DNA from 3 places in the Streptomyces sp. NPDC047886 genome. Region 2 is predicted to be linked to each of the others. Evidence: riboswitches for the same ligand, from Rfam matches in the RefSeq annotation. Region 2 holds a riboswitch; each other region holds the start of a gene.

Region 1 (9,743 bases), on a different contig from region 2:
CGAAACGGCGCTGAGGTCCGGCGCGACGCCTCCCCCAGGGGTACGCGCGCCGACGGGGGAACGCGCGCGGGAGCACGGCCCGGGAGCGGGCGGCGCGGGGCCCGGTCGGCCGCGCTGCTGGGCGCGCGCAGCGCCGCGGGTCAGGTCCTCGTCCTGCAGATCGTCGTCGCCGTGCTGCTGATCACCGCCGCAGTCGTCGCCCTCGCCTTCCAGGCGCGCTACGACAGCGAACGCGACGCCCAGCGCCGGTCGCTCGCGGCCGCCGAGTCGTTCGCCGACGCGCCGGGCACGCTGGCGGCGGTGCTGTCCGCCGACCCGACCCGGGCGCTGACGCCGTACGTCATGGAGGCGAAGCGGGGTTCGGGGGTGGACTTCATCGCGGTGATGGCGATCGACGGCACGCGCCTCGCGGACAGCGATCCGTCCCTGGTCGGCAGCCGCGCCGTCGGCGTGGAACCGGCCCTGACCGGTTCCGGCTTCACCGAGATCTTCGAAGGCGACCCGAACGACGCGGCGCGGGCGATCGTGCCCGTGACGGACGGCGACGGCACCGTGGTGGGACTGGTGGGGGCGGGGGTCACCATCGAGAGCGTCGGTGCCTCGGTCGACCGCCAGCTGCCGGTGTTCCTGGGCGCCGGCGTGGCCGCGCTCGTCCTCGCCGTGGGCAGCGCCGTGCTGGTCAGCCGACGGTTGCGGAGGCAGACGCACGGCCTCGGCCCCACCGAGATGACCCGGATGTACGAACACCACGACGCCGTACTGCACGCCGTGCGGGAGGGCGTGCTCATCCTCGGCGCCGACGGCCGCCTGGTCCTCGCCAACGACGAGGCCCGCCGGCTCCTCGAACTGCCCGGCGACGCGGAAGGCCGTCACATCGGCGACCTGGGCCTCGAACCGGGCACCGCCGACGTCCTCGCCTCGGGGCGCGCCGTCACCGACGAGGTGCATCTGGCGGGTGACAGCCTGCTGGCCGTGAACATCCGGCCCACGGACCCGCACGGCACTTCGGGCATCGTCGCCACCTTCCGTGACACCACCGAGCTGCGGGCCGTCTCCGGCACGGCCGAGGTGGCCCGCGAGCGCCTCAAGCTGCTGTACGAGGCCGGTGTGCGCATCGGAACGACGCTGGACGTCGTACGGACCGCCGAGGAGCTGTCGGAGGTGGCGGTCCCCCGGTTCGCGGACTTCGTCACGGTGGAGCTGCTCGACCCGGTCCTGCGGGGCGAGGAACCGTCCGGGGAGCCCACCGAGATGCGCCGGGCCGCCGTGACCGGGGTCCGCGACGACCACCCCCTGCAACCGGTCGGCGACCCGATCAGGTTCGACGTGGCGACGACCCCGATGGGCGCGGCGCTGGCCGGCGGCCGGGCCGTCCTGGAGGAGGACCTGACGGTCGCGCACGGCTGGCGCGAGCAGGATCCCGCGGGCGCCGACCGGGCCCTGGAGTACGGCATCCACTCCCTCATCGCCGTACCGCTGCGGGCGCGCGGCGTCACCGTCGGCATGGCGAACTTCTGGCGCTCGGAGCGGCTCGAACGCTTCGAACAGGACGATCTGGCGTTCGCCGAGGAGCTCGCCGCCCGCGCCGCCGTCGCCATCGACAACGCCCGCCGCTTCACCCGCGAGCACGCCATGGCCGTCACCCTCCAGCGGAGCCTGCTGCCCCGGGTCCTGCCCGAGCAGGACGCCCTGGAGGTCGCCCACCGGTATCTGCCCGCGCAGGCCGGGGTGGGCGGCGACTGGTTCGACGTGATCCCCCTGCCGGGGGCACGGGTCGCGCTGGTCGTCGGCGACGTCGTCGGCCACGGCCTGCACGCCGCCGCGACCATGGGCCGGCTGCGTACCGCCGTCCACAACTTCTCCAGCCTCGACCTGCCCCCGGACGAACTCCTCGGCCACCTCGACGAACTCGTCTCCCGGATCGACGACGAGGAGGGCGACGAGGGCGGCGCCGCCCTCACGGGCGCCACCTGCCTGTACGCCATCTACGATCCGTCGTCCGGGACGTGCAGCATGGCCACGGCGGGGCACTTCGCCCCGGCCGTGGTGCGCCCCGACGGCGGTGTGGACCTCCTGGACGTGCCCCTCTATCCGCCGCTGGGCCTGGGCAGTCAGCCCTTCGAGACCGCCGAGGTGCGACTGCCCGAGGGCAGCCGGCTCGTGCTGTACACGGACGGCCTGATCGAACACCGGGAGCGCGATGTGGACGCGGGCCTCGACCTGCTGCGCGCCACCCTGGCCGACGACGGCGACCGGACGCCCGAGGAGACCTGCCGGGCGGTGTTCGACGCGATGCTCCCCCCGCACCGCAGCGACGACATCGCGCTGCTCGTCGCCCGTACGAGGCTGCTGCCCGCCGACCGGATCGCCGACTGGGACGTGCCGCGCGACCCCTCGGCCGTCGCCCCCGTGCGGGCGGCCTGCGGCCGGCAGCTGGAGCGGTGGGGCCTGGAGGAGATCGGCTTCACGACGGAACTGATGCTGAGCGAGCTCATCACCAACGCGATCCGCTACGGCTCGGATCCGATCCACGTACGGCTGTTGCGCGACCGCACCCTGATCTGCGAGGTGTCCGACGGCAGCAGCACCTCCCCGCATCTGCGGCGCGCCGCCACCACGGACGAGGGCGGGCGCGGCCTGTACCTGGTGTCCCAGTTCGCGGGGCGGTGGGGAACGCGGTACACGCCGGGCGGCAAGGTGATGTGGGCCGAACAGCCGCTGACGGGCGGGCCGCAGCAGCCGGTGACGGCGCTGTTCGACGACCTGTCGTGGTGAGGCCCCGCCGGACACGGACACCGGGGGTGACAGGGTGCGGTGACGGGGCGGGGTGACCGGGCAGGGGTGACCGGGCAGGGGTGACCGGGCAGGGGTGCGCCCCCGGCCGGTGTCCCGTGCCGGGGGCGCATGGGCCGACCACGGACCGACGGGTCAGCGGCGGCCGGGGCCCGGGACCGACGCCTACATCTGGGCCGGCGTGAGCACCACGAAGTCCGCGCCGGCCGGGTCGGCGCACAGCGCGAGCCGCCCGACGCCCTCCGCGTCCTCCGGTCCCATCAGCACCGAGCCGCCGTTGTCCCTGACCCGGCCGACGGCGGCGTCACAGTCATCGGAGGCGAACACCGGGTGCCAGTAGGCCCTCCCGCCGGTCAGGGCGAGCTGGTCGGCGGGCATCTCCATCAGGCCGCCGTGCATGCGCTCCTCCGGCTGGCCGGACGGGGTGATCAAGGAGTACGTTCCGCCGCCGCCCGGGAGGCCCATGTCCTGGGTGGTCCAGCCGAACAGGTCGCCGTAGAACCCCTTGGCGGCGGCCGCGTCCGTCGTGTACAGCTCGGTCCAGCACAGGGCGCCCGGCCGGTCGGCGGCCTCCAGGCCGGTCATCTTGCCGGGCTGCCAGACGGCGAACTGACCGCCTTGCGGGTCGGTGTACTGGGCCAGCCGGCCCGCGTCCTCGGCGTCCATCGGCTCGACCCGGACGGAGCCGCCGAGGCGGCGTACGGTCTCGGTCGTGGCCGCGGCGTCCGGCGTGTGGAAGTAGACCATCCACGCCGAACGCGCGCCCTCCTCGGTGAGCGGACCGAGGCCGCCGACGGCCTTGCCGTCCAGTCTGAAGAAGCCGAACTCCTCGGCGTCGGGACCGAAGTTCTGGAACTCCCAGTCGAACACCGCGCCGTAGAAGGCGGCTGCCGCCGCGACATCGGGTGCGCCGAGGTCGAGCCAGCACGGGGAGCCGGGAACGAAGTCAGTGGTGATCACGGTGGTTTCCTTGGGTCGCGGATCGCGGGAGGCGCGTACCAGAGCAGCGTGTCACCGGGCACGGGGGCGCGCCCCCCGGGCACGGCGAACCGGTGACCCCGTCACGACGCGCCGTACCGGTCTGCGGCATGATGCGGTGCATGGTGGCCACGTCTCCCGACCGGCAGTGCACCGCGACGACCAAGGCCGGACACCGCTGCCCCACCGGGGCCGGTGCGTCCGGTCTCTGCCACGTCCACGACCCCGCCCTGCTGTGCGGACGGCCGAAGAAGCGCGGCGGGCGCTGCGGGGTGGCCACCGGCGGCGGGCCGTGCGCCACGCACGCGGACACACCGGCCCCGGAGGCCGGTGCGGTCACCGAACCACCCGCCCCGGACACGTCGGCGGCCGCGAGCGCGGCCACGGTGCCGGAGGGCTACGCGTCACCGGTACCGGCGGGGTTCGCGGCGCGCACCCTGAACCTCGGCTGACCCGTCCTCCGCACCGCCCCCGGGTCCGGCAGGTTCGGCCCACACGGCCCCGTGACGGATGCGGGCTGGGCGCGGCCGCATGTTCCGGGGACAGTGGGGAAACCGGTCGGCATGGCCGGCGACAGGGATGTCCGTGACGAGGACGGCGACGACGGCGGGCAGGCGCGACGCCCGGGCGAGGGCGGCCATCGCGCCGTGCCGCACACGGCCGACGTACGGATCGAGGCATGGGGCGGGAGCCGCGAGCAGTGCCTCGCGGAGGCGGTGCTCGCCATGGTCGAGTGCTTCGCGGACGTGTCGGGGGTCCGGGCGGACGCCGTACGCCAGGTACGGCTGGCCGAGGGACCCGACGACGACCTGCTGGCCACGCTCCTGGAGGAGGTCGTCTTCCGGCTGGAGGTGCACGGCGAGGTGCCCGTGGACGTGGAGGCGGAGAGCGTCGACGGGGACGTCGACATACGGCTGGCGATGACCGACATGGCGAACGTGCAGATCACCGGCGCCGCGCCGAAGGCGGTCTCCTGGAACGAACTGCGTCTGGCACCCGGTCCGTACGGCTGGTCGTGCGCGGTGACCGTCGACGTATGACCGCGTGGGACCGAGCCGGTGCCCTGCCCCTGGCGGTCCAGCCCTTGGCGGTCCAGCCCCCGCGGTCCGGCTCTTGGCGGTCTAGCCCTTGACGACGCCGAGCGGGACCAGGCGGGCCACCTTCCGGCAGAGGCCGGCGCCCTCGCTCGCCTCCACCACCGCCGTGACGTCCTTGTACGCCTCCGGGGTCTCCTCCGCGAGGGCACGCCACGACAGCGGCCGCACGGCGATGCCCTCGCTCTCCAGCCGGTTCCTCAGGTCCCTGCCGTGGATCGTGCGGGCGGCCTGGTGCCGGCTCATGACCCGCCCGGCGCCGTGGCAGGTGGAGTGGAACGCGTCGCCGCCCGGCACGCCGGTCAGCACGTACGAGGCGGTCCCCATCGTGCCGGGGATGAGCACCGGCTGGCCGGCCCCGCGCAGGTCGGGCGGCAGATCCGGGTGGCCGGGCGGGAAGGCCCGGGTGGCGCCCTTGCGGTGCACACAGAGCCGGCGCCGTTCGCCGTCCACCGTGTGCGTCTCGGTCTTGGCCAGGTTGTGGGACACGTCGTAGACGAGGGTGAGCCGGGCGCTCGCCTCGCGGCCGAAGACGCGGCGGGCCGCCTCGGAGAGCAGCTGGCGGTTGGCGCGGCCGTAGTTGGCGGCGGCGGCCATCGCCCCGAGGTAGTCCCGGCCTTCCGGCGAGTCCACCGGGGTGCACGCCAGTTGCCGGTCGGGTACGTCGATCCCGTACCGCGCCATGGCCCGGTCCATCGCCCGCACGTGGTCCGAGCAGATCTGGTGCCCGAGCCCCCGCGACCCGCAGTGGATCATGACGCAGATCTGGTCCCCGGCGATGCCGAAAGCGGCGGCGACCGCTTCGTCGTAGACCTCGGCCACCCGCTGGACCTCCAGGAAGTGGTTGGCGGAGCCGAGACTGCCGACCTGGCCGAGCCCGCGCTCGCGCGCCCGCTCGCTGACCTGCTCCACGTCCGCGTCGGCCACGGCCCCGCCGTCCTCGCAGCGCGTGAGGTCGCGTTCCTCGCCGTGGCCCTGTTCGACGACGTAACGCGAGCCGCCGTTCAGGAGCCGTTCCAGCTGGCCGTGGCCGGTGAGCCGCCAGACCCCACCGGGGCCCGCCCCGCGCGGGACGGTCCGGTCCAGGCCGTCCATGATCTCCGGGAGCGCCCGCCGGACCGTGCTCGCGTCGCGGTCGGCGGCGAGCAGCCGTACGCCGCAGGAGATGTCGAACCCGACGCCGCCGGGCGAGACGACGCCGCCGGCGTCGATGTCGGTGGCGGCCACGCCGCCGATCGGGAAGCCGTAGCCCCAGTGGATGTCCGGCATGGCGTACGAGGCGCCGACGATGCCCGGCAGCGTCGCCACGTTGGCGACCTGCTCCAGCGACTGCCGGGCGTCCCGCAGCAGCTCGGGCGACGCGAACACCACACCCGGGACCCTCATCCCCGGGCGCGGGTCGATGCGGTACCGGTAGGGGCGCTCCTCGACGAGTTCCATGGCGGCCTCCCCTGGAGGGGGTACCCGTGACGGCCGGGCCCATGTCGCCGGGCGGTGTCGCCGGCGCTCGTACGCGACACGTATGCGACACGTATGCGACGGGACGCACGGGGTACCGGGGAACGGACCGACGGAACGGCACTGCGGGAAGGGAGCGGCACCGTGCGCTTCGACGATCGTCGGCACGCCGGCCGGGAACTCGCCGCCCGGCTCCTCGAATGGGTGGGGGATCACGACCTCACGGGCGTCGTCGTCCTCGCCCTGCCGCGCGGCGGGGTACCGGTCGCGGCGGAGGTCGCCGGCGCCCTGCATGTGCCCCTGGACGTCCTGGTGGTCCGCGAGATCGCCGTGCCCGGCTCCCCGGACGTGGGGATCGGAGCGATCGTCGGCGAGGAGCCGCCGCTCTTCGACCCGGTGGCGATGCAGGCCCTCCACGTGAGCGAGGACAAGCTCGGCGCGGACGTCGCCAGGGAGCGGGTGGAGCTGCACCGGCGTGAGGCCCTGTACCGGGAGGGGCGCCCGGCGCCGACGGTACGCGGCCGCAGTGTCGTCCTCGTCGGCGACGGACTGGCGACAGGCATCACGGCACGTGCCGCGCTGCGCCATCTGCGCCGCCGGGAACCGGCCCGGCTGATCCTCGCGGTCCCGGTGTGCGCCCCGACCACCGCGGCGGCGCTGCGGGACGAGGCGGACGACGTCATCTGCCTCCGGGAACCCTCCGACTTCACGGCCGTGCAGGAGTGGTACGCCGACTTCGGGCAGGTCTCGGACGGCGACGTGATCGCGGACCTGCGCCGGCCGGCGGCCGGCGTCTGACCGGCGGGCCGTCCGGCGATCGAGCGGTCGAGGTGCCGTCCGGCGGTCGAGCGGTCGAAGTCAGGGGGCGGTCGGTCAGCACCGGTGGACGCGGCCGGTCAGCGCCCGTAGACGCCGACCAGGTCGCCGCTGGCGAGCAGGTGCTCGTCCACTGCTCGATGGACCTCGTCGGCGCTCGGGGCGTCCGACAGCACGCACGGCTCCGAGAGCGCGTAGACACGGAAGAAGTAGCGGTGGGCCTCGTCGCCGGGAGGCGGGTGCGGCCCGCCCCAGCCGGGCCGGCCGAAGCCGTTGACCAGCTCTGTCCCGCCGGGTGGCGACTGGCCCGCCGCCACCTCCCCGTCGTGCGGCTCGATGCCCACCACCGCCCAGTGGACGAACGTGCCCGACGGCGCGTCGGGGTCCTCGCACAGCAGCACCAGTTCGGTGGCGTCGTCCGGCACGCCGGACCAGGACAGCGGCGGTGAGGCGTTGTCCCCCTCCCACGCGTGCCGGCGCGCGATGGGGGCGTGGTCGTTGAACGCGGCACTTCTGAGTTCGATTCCAGCCATGCGGGCCGCAGTACCCCTGCCTCCGCCGGCCATGCTCCGGTGGCACCGCCGTACGGGCACGGCACCGAACGCCACACATGTCCGAATAGGGCAATTAGTCAGCCTTTTCGCACGAGTGGCCATCAGAGTCCCTTTCCGCTGGAATTAAGGGAATTCAGCACAGCGTCGGGCGATTTGCCACAGCAATCCAGGCGGGTGTGCATTCCGTGAGATGAATCACCCCGGCATCGGCCGCGCATGCGCGCCGATGCCGTCCTTTCCCGTGCGCCGCAAACACAGTTGAGTCATCCGGCGGCGACGAACCGTCCCCGCCTTGCAAGATCCATCGATCCATGGGATTGCAGGGGGGAATTCAAGCCTTGTTCTGCCCGGCTTCTCTCGTTTACGGTCACCGTCACATCCGGATGGACCGCCGAATCCTGCCGCCTTCCGGATTCCCCACCCACTCACGTACGGCAGGAGCGGGGGAACCAGGTAGGCCGCCGGTCCGGATTTCCGGAACGGCTCGGGGTGAAGTCGCGTCCCTTCGCGGCCGGACATCTCCAGTCCGAACCCGACAGCTCACCTCGCAGGCGACGGAGAGGAATGCGCCATGCCCGCACAGGGTAAGCACCGCCGCCCGAAGAGCAGCCGTATGACCCGTGGTCTCGCCGTCGCGAGCACCGGAGGCGCGGCGCTCGCCCTGCCGCTGACCGCGGCGATCCCCGCCCAGGCAGCCGCCCCGACCGCGGCTCCGGCCGGCGTGGTCGCGGCCCCGGCCGCCGCACCGGCCGCCGCACCGGCCGTGTCCGCCGCCGTCCGGGCCGCCACCGTCACCTACACCGTGGTCGCGGGGGACTCCCTTTCCCGTATCGCCCGCGAGCATTCCGTGAGCGGGGGCTGGAAGAAGCTGTACCAGGACAACAAGAAGGCCATCGGTGGCAATCCGTCACTGATCCGTCCCGGACTGGAACTCACGATCAAGGCGAAGCCGAAGGCGAAAGCGAAGGCGAAGAGCACCGCCAAGGCCACGTCGGCGGACACCGCGAAGCGTTCTGAGCCGGCGAGGGCGGACCGCTCGCAGCAGCGGACCGCTGTGGCGCCCAAGGTCGCCTCGTTCCCGAACAACCTCGACGGCTGGATCCTGGAATCGCTGAGCATCATGGAGCAGCGCGGTATTCCGGGTTCGTACGAGGGCATTTACCGGAACATCATGCGGGAGTCCTCCGGCAACCCGCTCGCCATCAACAACTGGGACTCCAACGCCGCGGCCGGAACGCCGTCCAAGGGTCTCCTCCAGGTCATCGACCCCACGTTCCGTGCCTACCACGTGCCCGGCACGTCGATGGACCCCTACGACCCCGTCGCGAACATCACCGCCGCGTGCAACTACGCCGCCGCCCGCTACGGCTCGATCGACAACGTCAACGGCCCGTACTGACAGAGCCTCGACACCCGGTCCCGGCCCCCACGTCAGCCCGGCCCCCACGTCAGCCCGGCGCTGCTGTGGGGGCCGGGCCCGTCCATGTGGCCGATCGCTCCAGGGCCGGGGCGCGCATGGCAGGAAGGGTGGGGAACTCGTCATTGCGGACGCCGGGCACCGTTCGAAGAATCGAGGGCGTACCGCTCATCAGCCCCCGCTCGGAGCCGGAGCCCCCCTCGTGACCAAGTTCCTGCTGTCCGTCCATGTCCTCGCGGCGATCCTCGTGGTCGGCCCGATCTCCGTGGCCGCCTCCCTGTTCCCCCGCTACGCCGGGCGGTTGCCACCCCGGGGAGGAGGCGGGTCGCCGGACGGCCGGGCCCATGGCGTCGCGGCGTTCCTGCACCGGATCTGCCGCGGCTACGCCGTCGCCGGGGTCGTGGTGCCGGTCTTCGGCATCGCCACCGGAGCGCGGCTCGGAGTGCTCACCGACGCCTGGCTCCTCGCCTCGGTCGTGCTGACGGCCGGCGCCGCCGCCCTCCTGGTGCTGGCGATCCTGCCGGACCAGCGGCGCATGCTCGGCGGGACGGCGGAGGAGACGGCGGAGACGGTCGGGGCCGGGGCGGAGACCCGGGCCGGATCCCGAGCCGGGGCGGAGGCCGGGACCCGGGC
Region 2 (9,743 bases):
CGAGCACTCCGGCGCCCCACCGGCTCCCCGGGCGCTGGGCGAGCAGCAGCAGCGTCATGACGGCGGCGGCCGTGCCCGTCTTCAGCACGCCGATCACATACACGGCCAGGTCGATCCGGTCGCGCGGGAAGACCCCGACGAGCAGGGCGAACGGGCTCGTCAGATAGGTGCCCAGATCGGGCAGGAAGCTCGTTCCGAACCCGGACGCCCAGTTGAGGAACAGGCCGCCGTCGGCCCGTCCGTGCAGCAGGTCCCACAGCCGGGCGTGGAACGGCACGAACTGGTTGCCGAGGTCGTTGACGCTCCGCGTGTGCGGTCCGAAGGGGAACGTACGGGCGACGGCGTCTCCGGCGCAGACGGCGAGGGCCGCGAGCACGGCGGCGCCCGCGCAGGCACCGCGACGCGCACGCGCACGCGGACCGGACCGGAGGCCGGACGGGCGCCGGGAAGGGGTTCGGGAAGCGGCCACGTGCCGAATATGCCAGCGCGCGGCGGGAAATCCACGGGCCGCCGAACCAGTTCACGCAATGGTCGACTGCCCGCCACGGAAGGAGTCCACCGGCGACACGCACACCCGCTGTCGTTTCTTCCGTGCTGATCTCGATAGTGGTGCCCTGTTACGACGAAGAAGAGATCATCGACCGGTTCCACGCGCACGTGACCGAGGAATTCTCCCGCCTCGGCGCGGAGACGGCGGCCGAATTCGAGCTGGTCTATGTGGACGACGGAAGCGGGGACCGCACACTCCTCCTGCTCCAGGAGCTGGCGGCCGGCGATCCCCGCGTCCGGTACGTCTCCTTCAGCCGGAACTTCGGCAAGGAGGCGGCGATGCTCGCCGGGCTGCGGCACGCGGCGGGCGACGCCGTCGTCATCATGGACGCCGACCTGCAGCACCCGCCCGAGCTGGTGCGCCGCATGCTCGAACTCCACGCCGACGGGTACGACCAGGTCGTCGCCCGCCGTACCCGCAAGGGCGACCGGGTGACCCGTACGGCCACCGCCCGTGCCTACTACTGGCTCATCAACCGGTTCGTGGACGTCGAGCTCGTGGACGGCGTCGGCGACTTCCGGCTGCTGTCCCGCCGTACCGTCGACGCGGTGCTGTCGCTCACCGAGTACAACCGTTTCTCGAAGGGCCTCTTCGCCTGGGTCGGATTTCCCACGGCGACGTTCGCCTACGAGAACGCGACGCGCGAGCAGGGCCGCTCGAAATGGAGTTTCGGGAAACTCCTCAACTACGGTCTGGACGGGTTGCTCTCCTTCAATGACAAACCGCTGAGAGCCGCTCTCTACCTCGGTCTGCTGCTGGTCTCGGCCGCCGGGCTCTATGCGACGTGGATCGTCGGCGACGCCCTGCTGAACGGCGTCGAGACCCCCGGATATGTCACTCTTCTCGTGACGGTCACGGCACTCGCCGGAGTGCAGATGGTGATGCTGGGGCTGGTCGGGGAGTACGTGGGCCGCATCTACTACGAGGTGAAGCGGCGCCCGCACTTCCTGGTCAAGGCGACCAACGCCACGGCACCACGGGCACCACGGGCGCCGCAGGAGCCGCAGGAACCGCAGGAACCATCCCCAGGGGAGCTCGTACGACGATGACCGTCCGTGGCCAGATCGCCAGGTTCGCGCTGGTGGGCGTGGTGAACACCGCCACGTACTACGGCCTTTACCTCCTCCTCCTGGCGGTCGGCCTGCCGTATGTGGCCGCGCACGTCATCGCCTTCCTCCTCGCCATGGTGGGCTCCTTCTTCCTGAACAGCCGGTTCACCTACCGGACCCGCCCCACCTGGCGGAAGTTCCTGCTGTTCCCGCTCACCAACGCCGCCAACTTCGTGATCACCACGAGCGGCGTGTACCTCCTGGTCGACGTCGCGGGCTTCTCCAGCCGGTACGCGCCGCTGATCGCCGCGGCGGCGGCCATCCCCATCACGTTCGTCGTCTCCCGGACGATCATGTTGCGCCCCGAGACCCCCCGGGACCGTGACTCGTTGGCAGAAGTAACTCCGAAGTAGTGGCCTGGGCCACGACCACTGCCTACCATCGATCACCGCACGGTCGTTCCCACTGACGCACGACCCACGCCGGGAGGCCCCCTTGCACCGCCGCCGTCGCACCGCGCTCTCCTTGTCCGCCGCGCTCATGGCCGCGGCCCCGCTGCTCACCGCCTGCGGCAGCGACGCCCACCCGGGTGCCGCGGCCGTCGTGGGCGGCGACCGGATCGAGGTGGGCGCACTCCAGGCGCAGGTCAAGGACGTACGCGCCGCCCAGCAGGCGTCCCCGCAGGCCGAGCAGCTGATCAAGGCGACCGGCGACCTCAACCGCGAGAAGCTCAACAGCATGATCTTCGACCGGGTCGTGGAGCGCGTCGCCTCGGACGCGGGCGTCACCGTCACCCGCAAGGAGATCCAGCAGACCCGGAAGACCGCGGCCGAGCAGAGCGGCGGCGACGAGCAGCTCGCCGCGATGCTGCTCCAGCAGCAGGGCGTCGCCCCCGACGAGATCGACGCCGTGGTCCGCCGGAACATCCTCATGAACAAGGTCGCCGACAAGCTCGGCGTCACCAACAGCCCGGAGGGCCAGCGCAAGCTGACCGAACTGTTCACGGCCGCGTCGAAGAAGCTGCGCATCGACGTGAACCCGCGCTACGGCACCTGGGACGACACCAAGATCCAGCTCGGCCGGTACAGCGCCCCCTGGATCCGGCAGGTCACCCAGGACGCGGAGGCCGCGCCGACCGGGATGTAGGTTCGTGGGGTGAACGCCGAGAACGCCGCGAGCGCAGCCACCCCGACCCCCGGCCGTATCGTCCTGCTCACCGCCAGCCACCGGGTCGCGCCGGGCCTGCTGTCCTGGCCCGCGTGGCGGACGCTGCACGCCGCCGACCGGGTGCTGTGCGCCGACGCGGGTCACCCGCAGCTGCCGTACCTGCGCGAGGCGGGCGTCACCGTCGAGATCGCCGCGCCCACCGCCGGCGAGCTGGTCGACGCCTGCGCCGGCGGCCGGACCGTCGTGGTCGTGCCGTCCGGCGAGGGGGACAGCGCCCTGACCGACGGCCTCGCCCGGATGGCGGGCTCCGGCCGCGTCGCCATGCCCGACCTGGAGCTGCTGCCCGGCTCGTACGACCTGCCGGGCGCACGCCTGCTCGACCTGGTCGAGGTCATGGACCGGATCCGCCGCGAGTGCCCCTGGTCGTCGCGGCAGAGCCACAAGGGCCTGGCCAAGTACGCCATCGAGGAGGCGTACGAGCTGGTCGAGGCGATCGAGGACGGCGACCGCGACGAGCTCCGCGAAGAGCTCGGCGACGTCCTGCTCCAGGTCGTCTTCCACGCCCGTATCGCTCAGGAGGCGGAGGAGGAGCCGTTCTCCCTCGACGATGTGGCGGGCACGCTCGTGGAGAAGCTCATCCACCGCCATCCGCACGTCTTCGGCGGCGAGACCGCCGAGACCCCGGAGGAGGTCAAGGAGCACTGGCTGCGCACGAAGGCCGTCGAGAAGCGGCGCACGTCCGTGACCGACGGCGTTCCGCTCGGCCAGCCGGGACTCGCCCTCGCTGCCAAGCTGGCGAGCCGGGTCAGGAACGCGGGCCTCGACGTGACGCCGCCGCCGGGCGAGGGCATCGGTTATGAGCTGCTCGCCATGGCGGTACGGGCCGAGGCGGCGGGCGTCGACCCGGAAGCCGCGCTGCGGGCGGCCGCGCGCGCGTACAGGGAGGCGATTCTCGCGGCGGAGGGGCAGCCCGGACAGGCGGCGTGGCCGCCCGGTGCGCGGGAGGCACGCGGCGAGGGGCCGGATACCGTCGAGGGGTGAACGCCCCGAACGACCCGCCCACCCCGAACAACCCGGCAGCCCCGGACGACCCGGTAGCCCCGAGCGACCCGGCCACCGCCCCGAGCGACCCGGCCACCGCCCCGTACGACCCGGTAGCTCCGAACGACCCGCCCACCCCGAACAACCCGGCAGCCCCAGCAGCCCCAGTCGACCCGGCCGCCACCCCGGACGACCCGGCCGCCGCCCCGGTCGGCCCGGCCGCCGCACCGGGTGGTCGGCCCGGCTCGCCCGAGCTCTTCACCTGGGAGTTCGCGACCGACCCGTACCCCGCCTACGCCTGGCTGCGGGAGCACGCGCCCGTGCACAGGACCCGGCTGCCCAGCGGGGTCGAGGCCTGGCTCGTGACCCGGTACGCGGACGCCCGGCAGGCCCTCGCCGACCAGCGGCTCAGCAAGAACCCGGCCCACCACGACGAGCCGGCGCACGCCAAGGGCAAGACGGGCATTCCCGGCGAGCGCAAGGCCGAGCTGATGACCCATCTGCTCAACATCGACCCGCCGGACCACACCCGGCTGCGCCGACTGGTCGCCAAGGCGTTCACGCCCCGCCGCGTCGCGGAGTTCGCACCACGCGTCCAGGAGCTGACGGACCGTCTCATCGACAACTTCGCAACAAAGGGGAGCGCGGACCTCATCCACGATTTCGCCTTTCCGCTCCCGATTTACGCCATTTGCGATCTGCTCGGCGTCCCCCGCGAGGACCAGGACGACTTCCGCGACTGGGCCGGGATGATGATCCGGCACGGCGGCGGCCCGCGCGGCGGCGTGGCGCGGTCCGTGAAGAGGATGCGCGGCTATCTCGCGGAGCTGATCCACCGCAAGCGCGAGGACCCCGGCGACGACCTCATCTCGGGTCTCATCCGTGCCAGCGACCACGGCGAGCACCTCACCGAGAACGAGGCCGCGGCGATGGCGTTCATCCTGCTCTTCGCCGGTTTCGAGACCACCGTCAACCTCATCGGCAACGGCACGTACGCACTGCTGCGCCACCCGGATCAGCGGCAGCGGCTCCAGGCGTCGCTGGCGGGTGGCGAGACGGGCCTACTGGCCACCGCCGTCGAGGAGTTGCTGCGTTTCGACGGGCCCGTCGAGCTGGCGACCTGGCGGTTCGCGACCGAGCCGCTGACCATCGGCGGCGAGCGGATCGCGGCGGGCGATCCGGTGCTCGTGGTGCTCGCGGCCGCCGACCGTGACCCGGAGCGGTTCACCGACCCCGACACGCTCGATCTGTCCCGGCGTGACAACCAGCACCTCGGGTACGGACACGGCATCCATTACTGCCTGGGTGCGCCGCTCGCGCGGCTGGAGGGGCAGACCGCGCTGGCGACGCTGCTGACCCGCCTGCCGGACCTGCGACTTGCGGTGGATCCGGGTGATTTGCGCTGGCGTGGCGGGCTCATCATGCGTGGACTGCGCACGCTCCCGGTGGAGTTCAGACCCCTCGAAAAGTGACGCAGCGTCAACACTGTGATCTTCGCGTAATCTCCTCTGCATCGACTTGTGACTGACGTTCGAATGCCGCTACGTTCACCGTCACCTCAGCAGTCACGCGAAAGGCACACCGCATGCGCTCCGGGAACGGACGACACCGTCGACCCCGCCAGGCTCCCGCCCTCGTCGTCGCGGCAGGGGTGACCGGGTCCGCCATCGCTCTTCCGCTGCTCGGCGCGGGCACCGCGTCCGCCGTCGAGGGCGCCACGTGGGACCGGGTCGCCGAGTGCGAGTCCGGCGGCATGTGGAGCGCGGACCACGGCAACGGCTTCTACGGCGGACTCCAGGTCTCCCAGGAGACCTGGGAGGCGTACGGCGGTCTGTCCTACGCCCAGCGCGCCGACCTCGCCAGCCGGGCCCAGCAGATCACCATCGCCGAGAAGGTGTACGCCGACCGGGGCGCGAAGGCGTGGGAGACGTGCGCCCCGATCGCCGGGCTGACGGACGGCCTGCCGTCCTCGACCGGCGGCTCCGGCGCGGACGGCGCGAGCGGGTCGGGCGCGCCGGACGAGACCGGCGGCTCCACCGGGTCCCCGGACCCCGGCGCCTCCGACACGACCGTAAAGCCCGAAGGGTCCGGTTCATCCGGTACAGGTGGTTCGGGCGGTACGGGGGGAACGTCCGGCGGGGCAGGAACCGGCGCCGGGGTCGACGGCTCCGCCACCGGGGTCCCCGGCATCGTCGACCCCGAGACCTCCGCGTCCCCCGAGGCGACCCCCGGCGCCGAGCAGGACGGCACCTCCACCGGCACCGGCAAGCACCGCGGCGAGCCCGCCAAGGAGGAGGCGTCGGCCGGCCCGGGCGCCCAGGTGACGGACGAAACGATCGAAGGTGACAATTCGTCCATCGAGCGTGAATCCGGGCGACACACCTCACGAGGTGACGGATCGGCACGTGACGCCAGCGGCCTCGGTCCCGCCGGCACGTACACCGTCCGCGCCGGCGACAACCTCTGGGCCATCGCCGACGCGCACGAGGTCCCCGGCGGCTGGGCGGCCCTCTATGACGCCAACCGCTCGACGGTCGGTGCCGACCCGGATCTGATCCTCCCTGGCCAGAGCCTCGATCTGACGGGGGAGCGGGGGTAGTTCGCGGGGAGTTCAGGGGCGCGTTCGGGGCGTATGTCCGCTTGTGTCCGAGTGAGATATGAGTCTCTTTGCTCCAACTGGCGTGTCTCTCCCGTGACCTCGGCTCGCTCCGCCTCTCACCTGCGTAAACGCCCGCAAAGTGAAGGCAAGTAGGGCGGGAATGACCCTGATGTCCCCCTTTGAACTTGCCGGGGCTCTGTGCTTACCGTCGTTCCGCTCGCCACCGCGGGCTCCGTCCGACCGGTACGCCGAATCCTGCCGCCGGCCGACGGAAACAGTCGTCGCTACGAGCGCCGTAGGCAGGAGCGGGGGACCCAAGGTTAGCGCCGGGTCCGGCCGTTGGGGGAGCGGATCACCGCTCCCACCCGACGGCGGGAACCGGCTTGGGGTGTAGTCGCGCGACATCGCGCGGCCGGGCAACTCACAGGCCCGAACCCGACAGCTCACCTCGAAGGCGTCGGTGAGGAGATTCGTCATGCTGATTTCCGGCAAGGGCAAGCACCGTCGCCCGTCCAAGGTCACCCGGTTCGCCGCGTTCGCCGGTGTCACCGGTGTCGCCGTCGCCGCCCCGCTGATGGGCGCCACGTCCGCGTCGGCCGCGACCGCCGCCGAGTGGGACCGCGTCGCGCAGTGCGAGTCCGGTGGCAACTGGTCCATCAACACCGGCAACGGCTACTACGGCGGCCTCCAGTTCTCGGCCTCCACCTGGGCGGCCTACGGCGGTACCGCCTACGCGTCCACCGCCGACAAGGCCTCCAAGTCCCAGCAGATAGCCATCGCCGAGAAGGTCCTCGCGGGCCAGGGCAAGGGCGCCTGGCCGTCCTGCGGTGTCGGCCTGTCGAACGCCGCGTACGACGGCGGCGCCGCCGCGCAGCCGGCCCAGCCGAAGCAGCAGACCGAGCAGAAGTCCACGGAGCGCGCCTCGCGTGCCCAGGAGCGCCCCGCCAAGGCCACGACCGAGGCGAAGACCGTCAAGACCCCGGCCGGCAAGACGGTCAAGAAGGGCGACGGCGAGTACAAGGTCGTCGCCGGCGACACGCTCTCCTCGATCGCCGAGGCCGAGGGCGTCAAGGGCGGCTGGCAGAAGCTGTTCGAGCTGAACAAGGACATCGTCGAGGACGCCGACCTCATCTACCCCGGCCAGCAGCTCCACCTCGCCTGATCCGAGGCCGACCCCGGCCCGGCGCACCCCCCCGGCTTTTCGGCCGGGGCGGGTGCGGGGACACCCCCGACCCCGTACGCGCCGGTCCGGGGTCGTCGGCCGTCCGGCACCTCGGCGCCGCCGGCCACCCCGCCGCACGCCCCGGCCTGCGCCGTGCCGCCCCCGGGTCGCCGCCGTGCCGCCCCCCGGGTCGCCGCGCCACCGCGACCCGTTCCCGGGGCTACCCGGCAGTAACCTTGTGGGCGTTTGCCCCGGAACGCTGGCCGTTGGGCCCTTTTTCGTCCCAGGAGGCGGGCGGTCGCGGGCGGCGGGCCCTGAGGCGGTTAGGCTCTTGCCGCAAGGCCAAAGTGACCCTGCACTCCACGCGTCACATCCCAGAAGGAGATGCTCGTGCCGTCCATCGACGTCGTCGTAGCCCGGGAAATCCTGGACTCCCGAGGCAATCCCACGGTCGAGGTCGAGGTCGGCCTCGACGACGGCAGCACCGGCCGTGCTGCCGTTCCGTCCGGTGCCTCCACCGGTGCGTTCGAGGCCCTCGAGCTCCGCGACGGTGACCAGAACCGCTACCTCGGCAAGGGTGTCGAGAAGGCCGTCCTCGCCGTCATCGAGCAGATCGGCCCGGAGCTCGTCGGCTACGACGCCACCGAGCAGCGGCTGATCGACCAGGCGATGTTCGACCTGGACGCGACGCCGGACAAGTCCTCGCTCGGCGCCAACGCCATCCTCGGTGTGTCCCTCGCCGTGGCGCACGCCGCCTCCGAGGCCTCCGACCTGCCGCTCTTCCGCTACCTGGGCGGCCCGAACGCGCACCTGCTGCCGGTGCCGATGATGAACATCCTGAACGGCGGCTCGCACGCCGACTCCAACGTGGACATCCAGGAGTTCATGATCGCGCCCGTCGGCGCGGAGTCCTTCTCCGAGGCGCTGCGCTGGGGCACCGAGGTCTACCACACCCTCAAGAAGGTCCTGAAGGACAAGGGCCTGTCCACCGGCCTCGGCGACGAGGGCGGCTTCGCCCCGAACCTGGACTCCAACCGCGCCGCGCTCGACCTCATCCTCGAGGCCGTCAAGCAGGCCGGATACGTCCCGGGCAAGGACATCGCGCTCGCCCTCGACGTCGCCGCCTCCGAGTTCTACAAGGACGGCTCGTACGAGTTCGAGGGCAAGTCGCGCTCGGCCGCCGAGATGACCGAGTACTACGAGGAGCTCGTCGCCTCCTACCCGCTCGTCTCCATCGAGGACCCGCTCTTCGAGGACGACTGGGAGGGCTGGAAGGTCATCACCGAGAAGCTCGGCACCAAGGTGCAGCTCGTCGGCGACGACCTGTTCGTCACCAACCCGGAGCGCCTGGCCCGTGGCATCGAGGAGGGCGCCGCCAACGCGCTGCTCGTCAAGGTGAACCAGATCGGTTCGCTGACCGAGACCCTCGACGCCGTCGAGCTGGCCCAGCGCAACGGCTTCAAGTGCATGATGTCGCACCGCTCCGGCGAGACCGAGGACGTCACCATCGCCGACCTGGCCGTCGCCACCAACTGCGGCCAGATCAAGACCGGCGCCCCGGCCCGCTCCGAGCGCGTCGCCAAGTACAACCAGCTGCTGCGCATCGAGGAGATCCTCGACGACGCCGCCGTCTACGCCGGCCGCAGCGCGTTCCCGAGGTTCCGCCCCGCCGACCACTGATCCCGGCGAGGGCCGGCAGCTGCAGGCCCGCACCTCCGTACGTCCCCGGCCACGGTCCCGTACCGTGTCCGGGGACGTCGTACGTGTACGGACACCGGACAGGGGAGGCGGAAGACATGGCGCGGGACCGGTTCTCGACCGCGACGAGGCTGCGACTGCTCGGCGAGCAGACCGCCGCCCGGGTCTACCGCTCCCAGAGCCGCCGGCAGGCGCGCCGCTCCCGGCTCACCGGCCGCGCGGCGTTCCTGGCGCTGGTGGTGTGCTCGCTCGTCGTGGCGCTCGCCTACCCGATGCGGCAGTACGTGTCGCAGCGCGGCGAGATCGAGGAGCAGCGGCGGCTGGCCGCCGATGCGCGGGCCCGCGTGGAGGAGCTGCGCGACGAGAAGGCGCGGCTCAGGGACGACGCCTACATCAGGCGGCTGGCCCGTGAACATCTGCACTATGTGATGCCCGGTGAGACCGGGTTCACCATGAACGACCCGGAAGTGGTGCGCG
Region 3 (9,743 bases), on a different contig from region 2:
TACGAGAAGGCGCCCGACCAGGAGCACTTCCTCGGCGTTGAGCAGACACGCGAACTGTTCAGGAAGGCGTTCGCGGGCGGCAACAGGCGGCGCTGGAGGCTCAACCATTCGCCGCTCTTCCTCGACTTCCTCGAAGGCAAGGCCGACTTCGCCTGCACGGCGTGGGCGATTCCCAACTACTCCCTCTTCGGCTGGCAGCGGCCCTGCTACCTGATGAGCGACGGATACGTCTCCACGTACCGCGAGCTCATCGAGGACACCGACTGGAGCAGGTACGGCCGCGGCAAGGACCCGCGCTGCGCCAACTGCATGGCCCACTGCGGCTACGAACCCACCGCCGTCCTGGCCACCATGGGGTCGCTGCGCGAGTCGCTGCGCGCCGCCCGCGAGACCGTCTCGGGCACCCGTGACTGACGACCGCCGGGCGAGGGGACCGCGCGGGGCGAGGGCAGTGGAACGGCACGTGGAACAGCACGTGCAACCGAGCGTGGTACCGGACGTGGCGCCGGAGGTGACGGGGGGCGTGGCGCCGCGCGCGGCCGGGGCCCCGGCGCCGGCAGCGGCCACCGCCGTCGACGCCAAGCCTGACGCGGGACCGGGCACGGGCCCTCTGAAGGAGTTCGACCTGGCGCGACTGCTCGCTGAACGCTCTGCGGAGCGCTACGAACTGCACGCCAGGCACCTCAACCCCCAGCTGCCCCGCATGCTGCGCGCCATCGGCTTCGACAAGGTCTACGAACGGGCCGAGGGAGCCTACTTCTGGGACACCGAGGGCAACGACTACCTCGACATGCTCGCCGGGTTCGGCGTCATGGGGCTCGGCAGGCACCATCCCGTCGTCCGCAAGGCGGTGCACGACGCCCTCGACGCCTCCCTGGCCGACCTCACCCGGTTCGACTGCCCGCCGCTGCCCGGCCTGCTCGCCGAGAGGCTGCTCGCCCACTCGCCGCACCTGGACCGGGTGTTCTTCTCCAACAGCGGCACCGAAGCCGTGGAGACAGCACTGAAGTTCGCCCGCTGCGCGACCGGCAGACCCAGGGTCGTGCACTGCGCGCACGCCTTCCACGGGCTGACCGCCGGCTCGCTGTCGGTCAACGGCGAGAAGGGTTTCCGGGACGGGTTCGGCCCGCTCCTGCCCGACACCGCGATCGAGCTCGGCGACCTGGACGCCCTGGAGCGCGAACTCAAGCGGGGCGACGTCGCCGCGTTCGTGGTGGAACCCATCCAGGGCAAGGGTGTCCACAGCGCGCCGCCCGGCTTCCTCCGGGCCGCCCAGGAGGTGCTGCACCGGCACAGGGCGCTGCTGATCGCCGACGAGGTGCAGACCGGCCTCGGCAGGACCGGCGACTTCTACGCCTACCAGCACGAGGACGGCGTGGAACCCGACCTGGTGTGCGTCGCCAAGGCGCTCTCCGGCGGCTACGTGCCGGTCGGCGCCACCCTCGGCAAGGACTGGATCTTCAAGAAGGTCTATTCGTCCATGGACCGGGTCCTGGTGCACTCGGCCAGCTTCGGCGCCAACGCCCAGGCCATGGCGGCCGGTCTCGCGGTGCTGGCGGTGATGGACGACGAGGAGATCGTGGCCAACGCCCGCCGTACCGGGGAGCTGCTGAAGTCACGGCTGGCTGCGCTCGTGGACCGCTACGAGCTGCTGCACGACGTGCGCGGGCGCGGCCTGATGATCGGCATCGAGTTCGGCCGGCCGTCGTCGCTGGGGCTGCGTGGCCGCTGGACCATGCTCCAGGCCGCCCGTAAGGGACTCTTCGCGCAGATGGTGGTCGTGCCGCTGCTGCAACGGCACCGCATCCTCACCCAGGTCTCCGGCGACCACCTCGAAGTGATCAAGCTCATCCCGCCGCTCACCATCGGGGAGCGCGAGGTGAACCGGTTCGTGGCCGCGTTCACCGAGGTGATGGACGACGCCCACAGCGGTGGCGGGCTGATCTGGGAGTTCGGCAAGAACCTCGTCAAGCAGGCGGTCGCCAACCGCTGAGGCCGGCGGGCAGAGCGCCGGTTTTTGCCTGTGGGGCAAGAAAATTGCCCCACAGGAGAATTCCTGGCCCAATGGACGCATGAGCACTCCCCAGGGCGAGGGGGCCGAGGCGCTGCCCGAGGTCGCACCGCGGCTGCGCGGCCTGCGCCGCCGCCGAGGCCTCACGCTGGAGGCGGCCGCGCAGCGCGCCGGACTGTCCCCGGCGCATCTGTCCCGGCTGGAGACCGGCCGTCGCCAGCCTTCCCTGCCGATGCTGCTCGGCCTCGCTCGTGTCTACGGTACGACGGTCTCCGAGCTGCTGGGCGAGGCCGCCCCCGAACGTGATCCGATCGTTCGCGCGGGGCGCGCCGAGCCGGTCGTCGCGGACGGCTGGACGTACCACCAGGCGGGCGGGGCCGGCCGCGCCATGCAGGCGCTCCGCGTCCAGCTGCCCGCCCCGCCCGCCGACGGCCGGGACGACACCGTCCGCGTCCACCCGGGGGAGGAGTGGCTGTACGTCCTGCACGGCAGGGTGCGGCTGGCGCTGGGGGACGCCGTGCATGTGCTCGACCCGGGCGACAGCGCCCAGTTCGACTCGCTGACCCCGCACCGCATCAGGGCCGCCGGACGGGGCGGCGCCGAGCTGCTGTTCGTCCACACCCTGCTGCGGAGCGCGGCAGCCGACCTGTGCCTCGGCGGCGGTACCCACCGGCGCTGATCCGCTCCCCCTTCCCCGCCCCCCGGTCAGCGGGAGGGCGACCTGCCCGAGAGGTGCGTCATGTCCGAGAACCCGGCTGCCCTGCCGCCCACCCACGAGGAGCGGAGATTCCCCCGTGGGCTGATCATCCGGCTCTTCGCCTATCTGGTGGCGGGCCACCTCTTCGCGGCCTTCCTCTACCTGCTGTTCCTGCTCGGCGGCCAGAACCGGTGAGGCGGCGCCCCGCAGCCGGGCGAGGCGGCTCGCTCCGGGCGGGTGCGCGAGGCGCGCCCGGCAGGCGCCGGGGCGATCAGTCGCCGTCGAGGAGACGGTCGCGCAGCCGCTCCCGGGTGGCCGGCGTCAGGCGCAGGCCGTCGGTGAGGTAGCGCTCGGTCGTGCCCCAGGTCTCCTCGATCGCGGTGAAGGCCGTGGCGAGGTACTCGGCCCGTGCGTCGAACAGGGGGCTCAGCAGCTCCATCACCTCGGGGGACATGCCGCCGGGGGCGTTGGCGCCGCGCCGCACCTTGTACCGGCGGTGCGGGTCGTTGGACTTGAGGTAGTCCTCCTCGATGGCGTCGCGCTCCACGCCCACCGCGAGCAGGGCCACCGCTATGGACAGGCCGGCCCGGTCCTTGCCGGCGGCGCAGTGCATCAGCGCGGGGACGCTGTCCTCCGCGAGCGCGTGGAGCACCTGGCTGTGCTCGGCGGTACGGGTGGTGATGATGGCGCGGTACGCGTCGGTCATTCTCGCCGCCGCCTTGCCGTCGGCCAGCAGATCGCGCAGCTGGTGGATGTCCCCGTCGCGCACCATCGTCCAGAACTCGGCGCCGTCGGCCGGGTCGGTGAGCGGGATGTTCACGTTCCGTACGCCGGGCAGCTCGACGTCCGGACCCTCCAGCTTCTGGTCGGCGGCGTTGCGGAAGTCGAAGACGGTGTGGAGCCCCAGCGAGGACAGGAACACGGTGTCGCCGTCGGTGGCGTGCGCGAGGTGCCCGCTGCGGTAGAGCCGGCCATGGCGCACCCGGCGCCCGTCCATGGTCGGCAGCCCTCCCACATCGCGGAAGTTCCGCACCCCGCTCAGCTCGGGCTCGGTCGACGACGGGACGTGCGGGAGCTGCTGCGTCACGGGGGCTCCTCCGTGTCTGCCGTCGGCGACGGCCGCCGACGATGTCGCGGATCTGACGATACGACATCGGTTCCTGGGGCAATCATCTCCGTGCGGCTCGTACATCCGTGGCCCGGGTGATGGCGGTGTATCGCCGCTGACGAGTTCGACATCCGTCATGTAGGCAATTGTCCCATGTTGCACCGGTTCGGGCGGGCGCGACGACCGCAGCGGGCGCCGCACCGGCCCCCGAGTCGACAGCGACGCCCGATGCGGCGGTCTGTCCTTATTCACCATGATTTGCCCATGGGGTCGTACGGCGATCGGGAGGCGGCCGTGGTCCGACTCCGAGCCGTTGATTCCACTTGCTCGCGTTCATGTGATCTCGTCGCCTCATGGGCCTTCTGTCCGAATTGGCGTATAAGGCATAACGTGCCCCGGTAGCAAGGGAGATGGGTCCGACCACGTGAGCAGCGTCATAAACGTGACGGTCCGTGGTGGGCCGCCCCGCCGAAATCCCATGCCCACGGCGGGAATTCATGATCCGTAATCGACGGAGGGTGACCGGAATTCCGAGCCGAATTCATCGACGGGAAAGGGCGGCTGAAACCATCCGCTTGTTCCCGTCGTCCTGACTCGTTTACGGTCACGGTCAATCCGGACGGAACGCCGAATCCTGCCGCCGCCCGGAATTCGCACCCACCCACGTGTGGCAGGAGCGGGGGACCCAGGTAGTACGCCGGACGGGAATTCCCGGACGGCTCGGGGTGAAGTCGCGCCACCGCGCGACCGGGCATCTCCAGCCCGAACCCGACAGCTCACCTCGCAGGCGCCGGAGAGGAATTCGCCATGCCCGCGAAGGGTAAGCACCGCCGTCCCAAGTCCAGCTCCCTCACCCGCGGTTTCGTCGCCGCCGGCACGGGCGGCGCCGCCATCGCGCTGCCGCTCCTCGGTGCGACCGGCGCCCACGCCGCCCCGCAGAGCGCCCCGACCGCCGCGCAGACGGTCGCCTCCGTCACCGTCGCCCCCGCCGCCGCCCCGGCCGCGCTGGATGCCGCGAAGCCCGCGCCCCGGACGTACACCGTGGTCGCCGGCGACTACCTCGCCAAGATCGCCCACAAGAAGAACGTCAAGGGCGGCTGGCAGAAGCTGTACCAGGACAACCGCGAGGCCATCGGCGAGGACCCGTCGCTGATCCACCCGGGGCTCAAGCTCACCCTCGGCGCGAAGAACACCGCCAAGGCGACCCCGCAGAAGGCCGCCAAGGCCAAGGCCGCCGAGAAGAAGGCCGCCAAGCCGAAGGCCGAGAAGAAGGCCGCCGACACCCGGAAGGCCGACACCCGCTCCTCGCGGTCCGCCGCCAAGTCCCCGGCCCCCGCGCCGGCTCAGGACTCCGGCTCCACCCAGGCCGCCCAGAGCACCGCCTCCGGCTGGACCTCCCCGGTCTCCGCCGGCGTCACCACCCCGTACCGTGCCTCCGGTTCCATGTGGTCCTCCGGTTACCACACCGGCGTGGACTTCGCGGCCTCCGCCGGCTCCACCGTCAAGGCCGTCGGCGCCGGAACCGTCGTCTCGGCCGGCTGGAGCGGCGCGTACGGCAACGAGGTCGTCATCCAGCACGCCGACGGCGCCTACTCGCAGTACGCCCACCTCTCCTCGCTGTCCGTCTCTGCCGGTCAGAGCGTGAGCGGCGGCCAGCAGATCGGCCTGTCCGGCTCGACCGGCAACTCCACCGGCCCGCACCTGCACTTCGAGATCCGCACCAGCCCGAGCTACGGCTCGGACATCGACCCGCTGGCGTACCTCCGCCAGCACGGCGTGGCCATCTGACGCACCCCCGGACGCGCTTCCGGCGCGCACTCCTGAACACGGTTCTGCCCGGCACCACCTGCGAGGTGCCGGGCAGAACCGCGTCACGGCCCCCTTCCCGCCTGGCCGGATCCCGACCGGTGGTAAAGATCACCTCCCGTCAACCCCTCCTTACGGTCGCGTAGGTCACATCCACCGGGGAAAGATGTGCTCCCGTGGCAGACGATTCGACATTGAGAGACAGTGACGCATTCGGGTCGTACGTGGCGATCGGCGACAGCTTCACCGAAGGCGTGGGCGACCCCGGCCCCGACGGGCGGTTCGTCGGCTGGGCGGACCGCCTCGCGGTCCTGCTCGCCGACCGCATCCCGGAGCCCGAGTCGTTCCGGTACGCCAACCTCGCCGTACGGGGAAGGCTCCTCGACCAGATCGTCGAGGAGCAGGTGCCGCGCGCCAAGGAGCTCGCCCCCGAACTCGTGACCTTCTGCGCGGGCGGCAACGACATCATCCGGCCCGGCAGCGACCCCGACGACGTCGCCGAACGCTTCGAACGGGCCGTCGCCGAACTCGCCGCCGTCGTCGGCACGGTCGTCGTGACCACCGGCTTCGACACGCGCGGCGTACCCGTCCTGCGGCATCTGCGCGGCAAGATCGCCACCTACAACGGCCACGTACGGGCGGTCGCCGACCGCTACGGCTGCCCGGTGCTCGACCTGTGGTCGCTCAGGTCCGTCCAGGACAGGCGTGCCTGGGACGGCGACCGGCTGCACCTGTCGGCCGAGGGCCACACCCGGGTCGCCCTCCGCGCGGGCCAGGTCCTCGGCCTGGAGGTCCCCGCCGACCCCGACCAGCCGTGGCCGCCGCTCCCGCCGCGCGGCCCGCTGGAGGAGCGCCGCGACGACATCAACTGGGCCCGCGAGTACCTGGTCCCGTGGATCGGCCGCCGCCTGCGCGGCGAGTCGTCCGGCGACCACGTGTCGGCCAAGCGCCCGGACCTGATGCCGTTGTAGAGGACGGCGCCGGCGCGGGCCGCCCGCCCGGGACGTCCCGCGCCGGCGTTCCGCGCTCCAGCGCGGCCGGTCGCCCCGGGCCGCCGCTGCCGCGTACGGCCCAGACCGCGCCTCCCGCTTCCGCCTCCGGGCCCGCCTTCCGCCTCCGCCCGCTTCCGCCTCCGCCCCCGGGCCGTGTCCGCCACCGCCTCTGCCGGGCCGCGTCCGCCCGCGGCCGGCCCCGCGAAAGATCCCCGGCCGCGTTGTCGCACCCCCTGCCCATAATGGAAGGACTCGAGCCCCTGGAGGTGCTGTGACCGGCGCTGACGCTGTGCGCCCGGTGCGCAACCGGCTGCGTTCCCGCCTGCGCTCCCTGCGGCCCGCCGCCTTCGGCGCGGACGCCACGGGAGAGCGCCTGGAGCGGATCCTCCGTTCGCCGAACTTCGCGGACGGCGTGTTCCGGAACCCGGACGGCCCCCGGCGCGGACAGAAGGGCTCGGCGGTCGACTTCGCGAAGATCTACTTCGACAGGGAGTCACGCCGTCGGCGCGCCCCCGCCGACGCGATACCCCTGCACTCCACGACCGCCGCCGACCTGGCCGGGCCACCGTCCTCGGGGCTGCGCCTCACCTGGATGGGGCATTCCAGCGTCCTCGCCGAGATCGACGGGCGCCGGATCCTGTTCGACCCGGTGTGGGGCGAGCGCTGCTCGCCCTTCTCGTTCGCCGGGCCCCGGCGGCTGCACCCCGTCCCGCTGCCGCTGGCGGCACTGGGCCCGGTGGACGCCGTCGTCATCTCGCACGATCACTACGACCACCTGGACCTGCCCACGATCCGCGCGCTCGCGACGACCGACACCCTCTTCGCCGTGCCGCTCGGAGCCGGCGCCCATCTGGAGCGGTGGGGCGTGGCCCCGTCCCGGCTGCGCGAACTGGACTGGAACGAGTCGACGGACGTGGGCGACCTGCGGCTCACCGCGACCCCCGCCCGTCACTTCTGCGGCCGGGGCCTGCGCAACCAGCAGCACACCCTGTGGGCGTCCTGGGTCGTCACGGGGCCCGAGCACCGGATCTACCACAGCGGCGACACCGGTTACTTCCCCGGATTCCAGGACATCGGCGCCGCCCACGGGCCGTTCGACGCCACGATGATCCAGATCGGGGCGTACAGCGACTTCTGGCCCGAGAACCACCTGGACCGCACGCCGCTGCCCGGGGCCTGGCCCGATATCCACATGTCGCCGGCTGAGGGAGTGCGGGCCCATCTCGACCTGCAGGGAGGCCGGCCGGGCGGGGTGCTGCTCCCGATTCACTGGGCCACCTTCAACCTGGCTCTCCACGCCTGGGCGGAGCCCGGGGAGTGGACGAAGGACGCGGCCGAGGAGGCCGGCCAGACGGCGGCGTTCCCCCGTCCCGGCGAGCCGTTCGAGCCTGCGGGGAAGCTGCCCGCGGATCCGTGGTGGCGTGAGGTGTCCCAGCACATCGCCCACCCGTGGCGCGGGCCCCGGCCGACGCAGGCCCCCGCCGAGGGGCCCCGGCGCGATCTCGACCTCGCGGGTGATCGGTGACGGCCCGTGAGGGCGCCGTCGGAGGGATCGCGTGCCCGCCGGCTCGACTTCCGAGCGAAGAGCACGACCGCCGCGCGGTGGCCGGGTAGCCGTCCCGGTCGGCCATGCCGGTCGGCTCGGCGCCCCCTGCCCCGTCCCGCGGCGTCCCGTCCTGGCCCGGGGCGGGACGCGTCCCGAGCGGCCGCGAGTCGAGCCGGGTGGGCGGCGACTGCGGGTGGCGGCCGGCGTACGTCGCCGGACGCGAGGCGGGGCGTGGCGCCGGAAGCGGGCTGATACGCGGCCGCACCGTGTACGGAACCCGTGCGACGGCACGACCGTCCGCGGCCCGCGCCCGCGCCCGCGCCCCCAGACTGCGGACCCCGGACTGCGGACCCCGGACTGCGGACCCCGGATTGTGGACCCCCGGATTGTGGACCCCCGGATTGTGGACCCCCGGATTGTGGACCCCGGTTGCGGACCCGGGACTCCGGACTCCCGGCCCCGGACCCGGTGCGCGGGTAGAGACGCGGGCGCACGGTTACGGGCACGCGCCCGCGCGCTCGGCGCGCGTGAAGGTGCGCCTTCGTGCGCCCCGCGCTGCCGCACGCCCTGTGGGCCGGACACGCCCCACGTCCCGGCGGGGGCGGCGGCGGGGTCGCCCTCGCCGCTTCGGCCCGTGCAGCCCGTATGTCATTTCGGGCTTGCGTGCGAGACCTCATACCAGAGCGGGACGCTCGACGGGCAACTTCGGCAACAGCCCCTCACCCGGGAACGGTGGGCGACTACCGTGTGTTGCCGGTGATCAACGGTGGGTGCATCGAACACATGACGCGCCCACCGGTACAACGAGCTGAACACCGTATGAAACGCCGTATCCCGGGGCCCCACGTACCCAAGGACGCTGATGTCTCAACTTCGCGCACCCGCCGCGCGGTCCGACCGCCGTGAGGGCGGGCGGCACGGCCGGTCAGGCGCCCGTTCCCTGTCGAACGACGGGAGGTCGCGCGCCGCGGCACCGTCCCAGGAGACCCGCATACGCTCCCAGCTCCTGCGCGCCTCCGTCCCGCCGACCGTCGTCGCCGTGCTGGGCGGCGCCGGCGCCGTCCTCTTCACGATCCGCTCCACCGGCGCCCGGCCGTCCCCCGCGCTGTGGGCCGCGCTGCTCGGCTCGGCGGCGCTCTCGGTGGCAGCCGTCGCCGCCGCCGTGCTCGGCGCGGACCGCGCGGCCAGGGCCGTACTCGACCGGTGCGGCGCCCTGCGCCGCGACAGCGTCCGCGCCCAGAGCGAACTCCGTGCCGTGGTCGAGCGGCTCCGCGGGGGAGAGCGCCCGGTCGCGCGCGGGGCGCCACCGCCACCTCCGCCCGGCGCCGACGAGTTCGAACTGCTGGCCGATGAACTGCTGCGGTCCCGGGACGCGGCCGTCGCGGCCGTCGTCCAGGCGTCCCAGCTGTCCAGCAGCGTCGGCAACGAGCAGAAGGTCGAGGTCTTCGTCAACCTCGCCCGCCGCCTCCAGTCGCTGGTGCACCGCGAGATCCAGCTCCTGGACGAGCTCGAGAACGAGGTCGAGGACCCGGAGCTGCTCAAGGGCCTGTTCCATGTCGACCACCTCGCCACCCGCATCCGCC

Evidence for each region. A riboswitch is a leader RNA that binds a small molecule or an ion and turns the genes downstream of it on or off. The one in region 2 is predicted to bind cyclic di-AMP.
Region 1: linked by a shared signal. The riboswitch ahead of ACGF5U_RS15890 (transglycosylase SLT domain-containing protein) and the one ahead of ACGF5U_RS23055 (transglycosylase family protein) in region 2 are both predicted to bind cyclic di-AMP.
Region 3: linked by a shared signal. The riboswitch ahead of ACGF5U_RS21275 (peptidoglycan DD-metalloendopeptidase family protein) and the one ahead of ACGF5U_RS23055 (transglycosylase family protein) in region 2 are both predicted to bind cyclic di-AMP.

What each region holds. Positions count from the first base shown of each region.
Region 1 covers NZ_JBIDCF010000004.1:204,625-214,367, reverse strand. Annotated here, with positions in the region: gene ACGF5U_RS15925 (SpoIIE family protein phosphatase) at 115-2,775, shown strand; gene ACGF5U_RS15920 (VOC family protein) at 2,959-3,753, opposite strand; gene ACGF5U_RS15915 (hypothetical protein) at 3,894-4,223, shown strand; gene ACGF5U_RS15910 (archease) at 4,335-4,811, shown strand; gene ACGF5U_RS15905 (RtcB family protein) at 4,893-6,305, opposite strand; gene ACGF5U_RS15900 (phosphoribosyltransferase) at 6,468-7,121, shown strand; gene ACGF5U_RS15895 (YbhB/YbcL family Raf kinase inhibitor-like protein) at 7,220-7,672, opposite strand; cyclic di-AMP (ydaO/yuaA leader) riboswitch at 8,073-8,260, shown strand; gene ACGF5U_RS15890 (transglycosylase SLT domain-containing protein) at 8,265-9,092, shown strand; gene ACGF5U_RS15885 (hypothetical protein) at 9,313-9,743, shown strand, end outside.
Region 2 covers NZ_JBIDCF010000007.1:39,614-49,356, reverse strand. Annotated here, with positions in the region: gene ACGF5U_RS23090 (YfhO family protein) at 1-469, opposite strand, end outside; gene ACGF5U_RS23085 (glycosyltransferase family 2 protein) at 592-1,599, shown strand; gene ACGF5U_RS23080 (GtrA family protein) at 1,596-2,012, shown strand; gene ACGF5U_RS23075 (SurA N-terminal domain-containing protein) at 2,095-2,745, shown strand; gene ACGF5U_RS23070 (nucleoside triphosphate pyrophosphohydrolase) at 2,755-3,807, shown strand; gene ACGF5U_RS23065 (cytochrome P450) at 3,804-5,279, shown strand; gene ACGF5U_RS23060 (transglycosylase family protein) at 5,393-6,406, shown strand; cyclic di-AMP (ydaO/yuaA leader) riboswitch at 6,688-6,878, shown strand; gene ACGF5U_RS23055 (transglycosylase family protein) at 6,882-7,568, shown strand; gene eno (phosphopyruvate hydratase) at 7,953-9,248, shown strand; gene ACGF5U_RS23045 (septum formation initiator family protein) at 9,365-9,743, shown strand, end outside.
Region 3 covers NZ_JBIDCF010000006.1:168,746-178,488, forward strand. Annotated here, with positions in the region: gene hpnH (adenosyl-hopene transferase HpnH) at 1-414, shown strand, start outside; gene ACGF5U_RS21255 (aspartate aminotransferase family protein) at 611-1,993, shown strand; gene ACGF5U_RS21260 (helix-turn-helix domain-containing protein) at 2,073-2,690, shown strand; gene ACGF5U_RS21265 (DUF6126 family protein) at 2,751-2,903, shown strand; gene ACGF5U_RS21270 (tyrosine-protein phosphatase) at 2,980-3,795, opposite strand; cyclic di-AMP (ydaO/yuaA leader) riboswitch at 4,465-4,619, shown strand; gene ACGF5U_RS21275 (peptidoglycan DD-metalloendopeptidase family protein) at 4,624-5,604, shown strand; gene ACGF5U_RS21280 (SGNH/GDSL hydrolase family protein) at 5,799-6,593, shown strand; gene ACGF5U_RS21285 (MBL fold metallo-hydrolase) at 6,886-8,139, shown strand; gene ACGF5U_RS21290 (sensor histidine kinase) at 9,023-9,743, shown strand, end outside.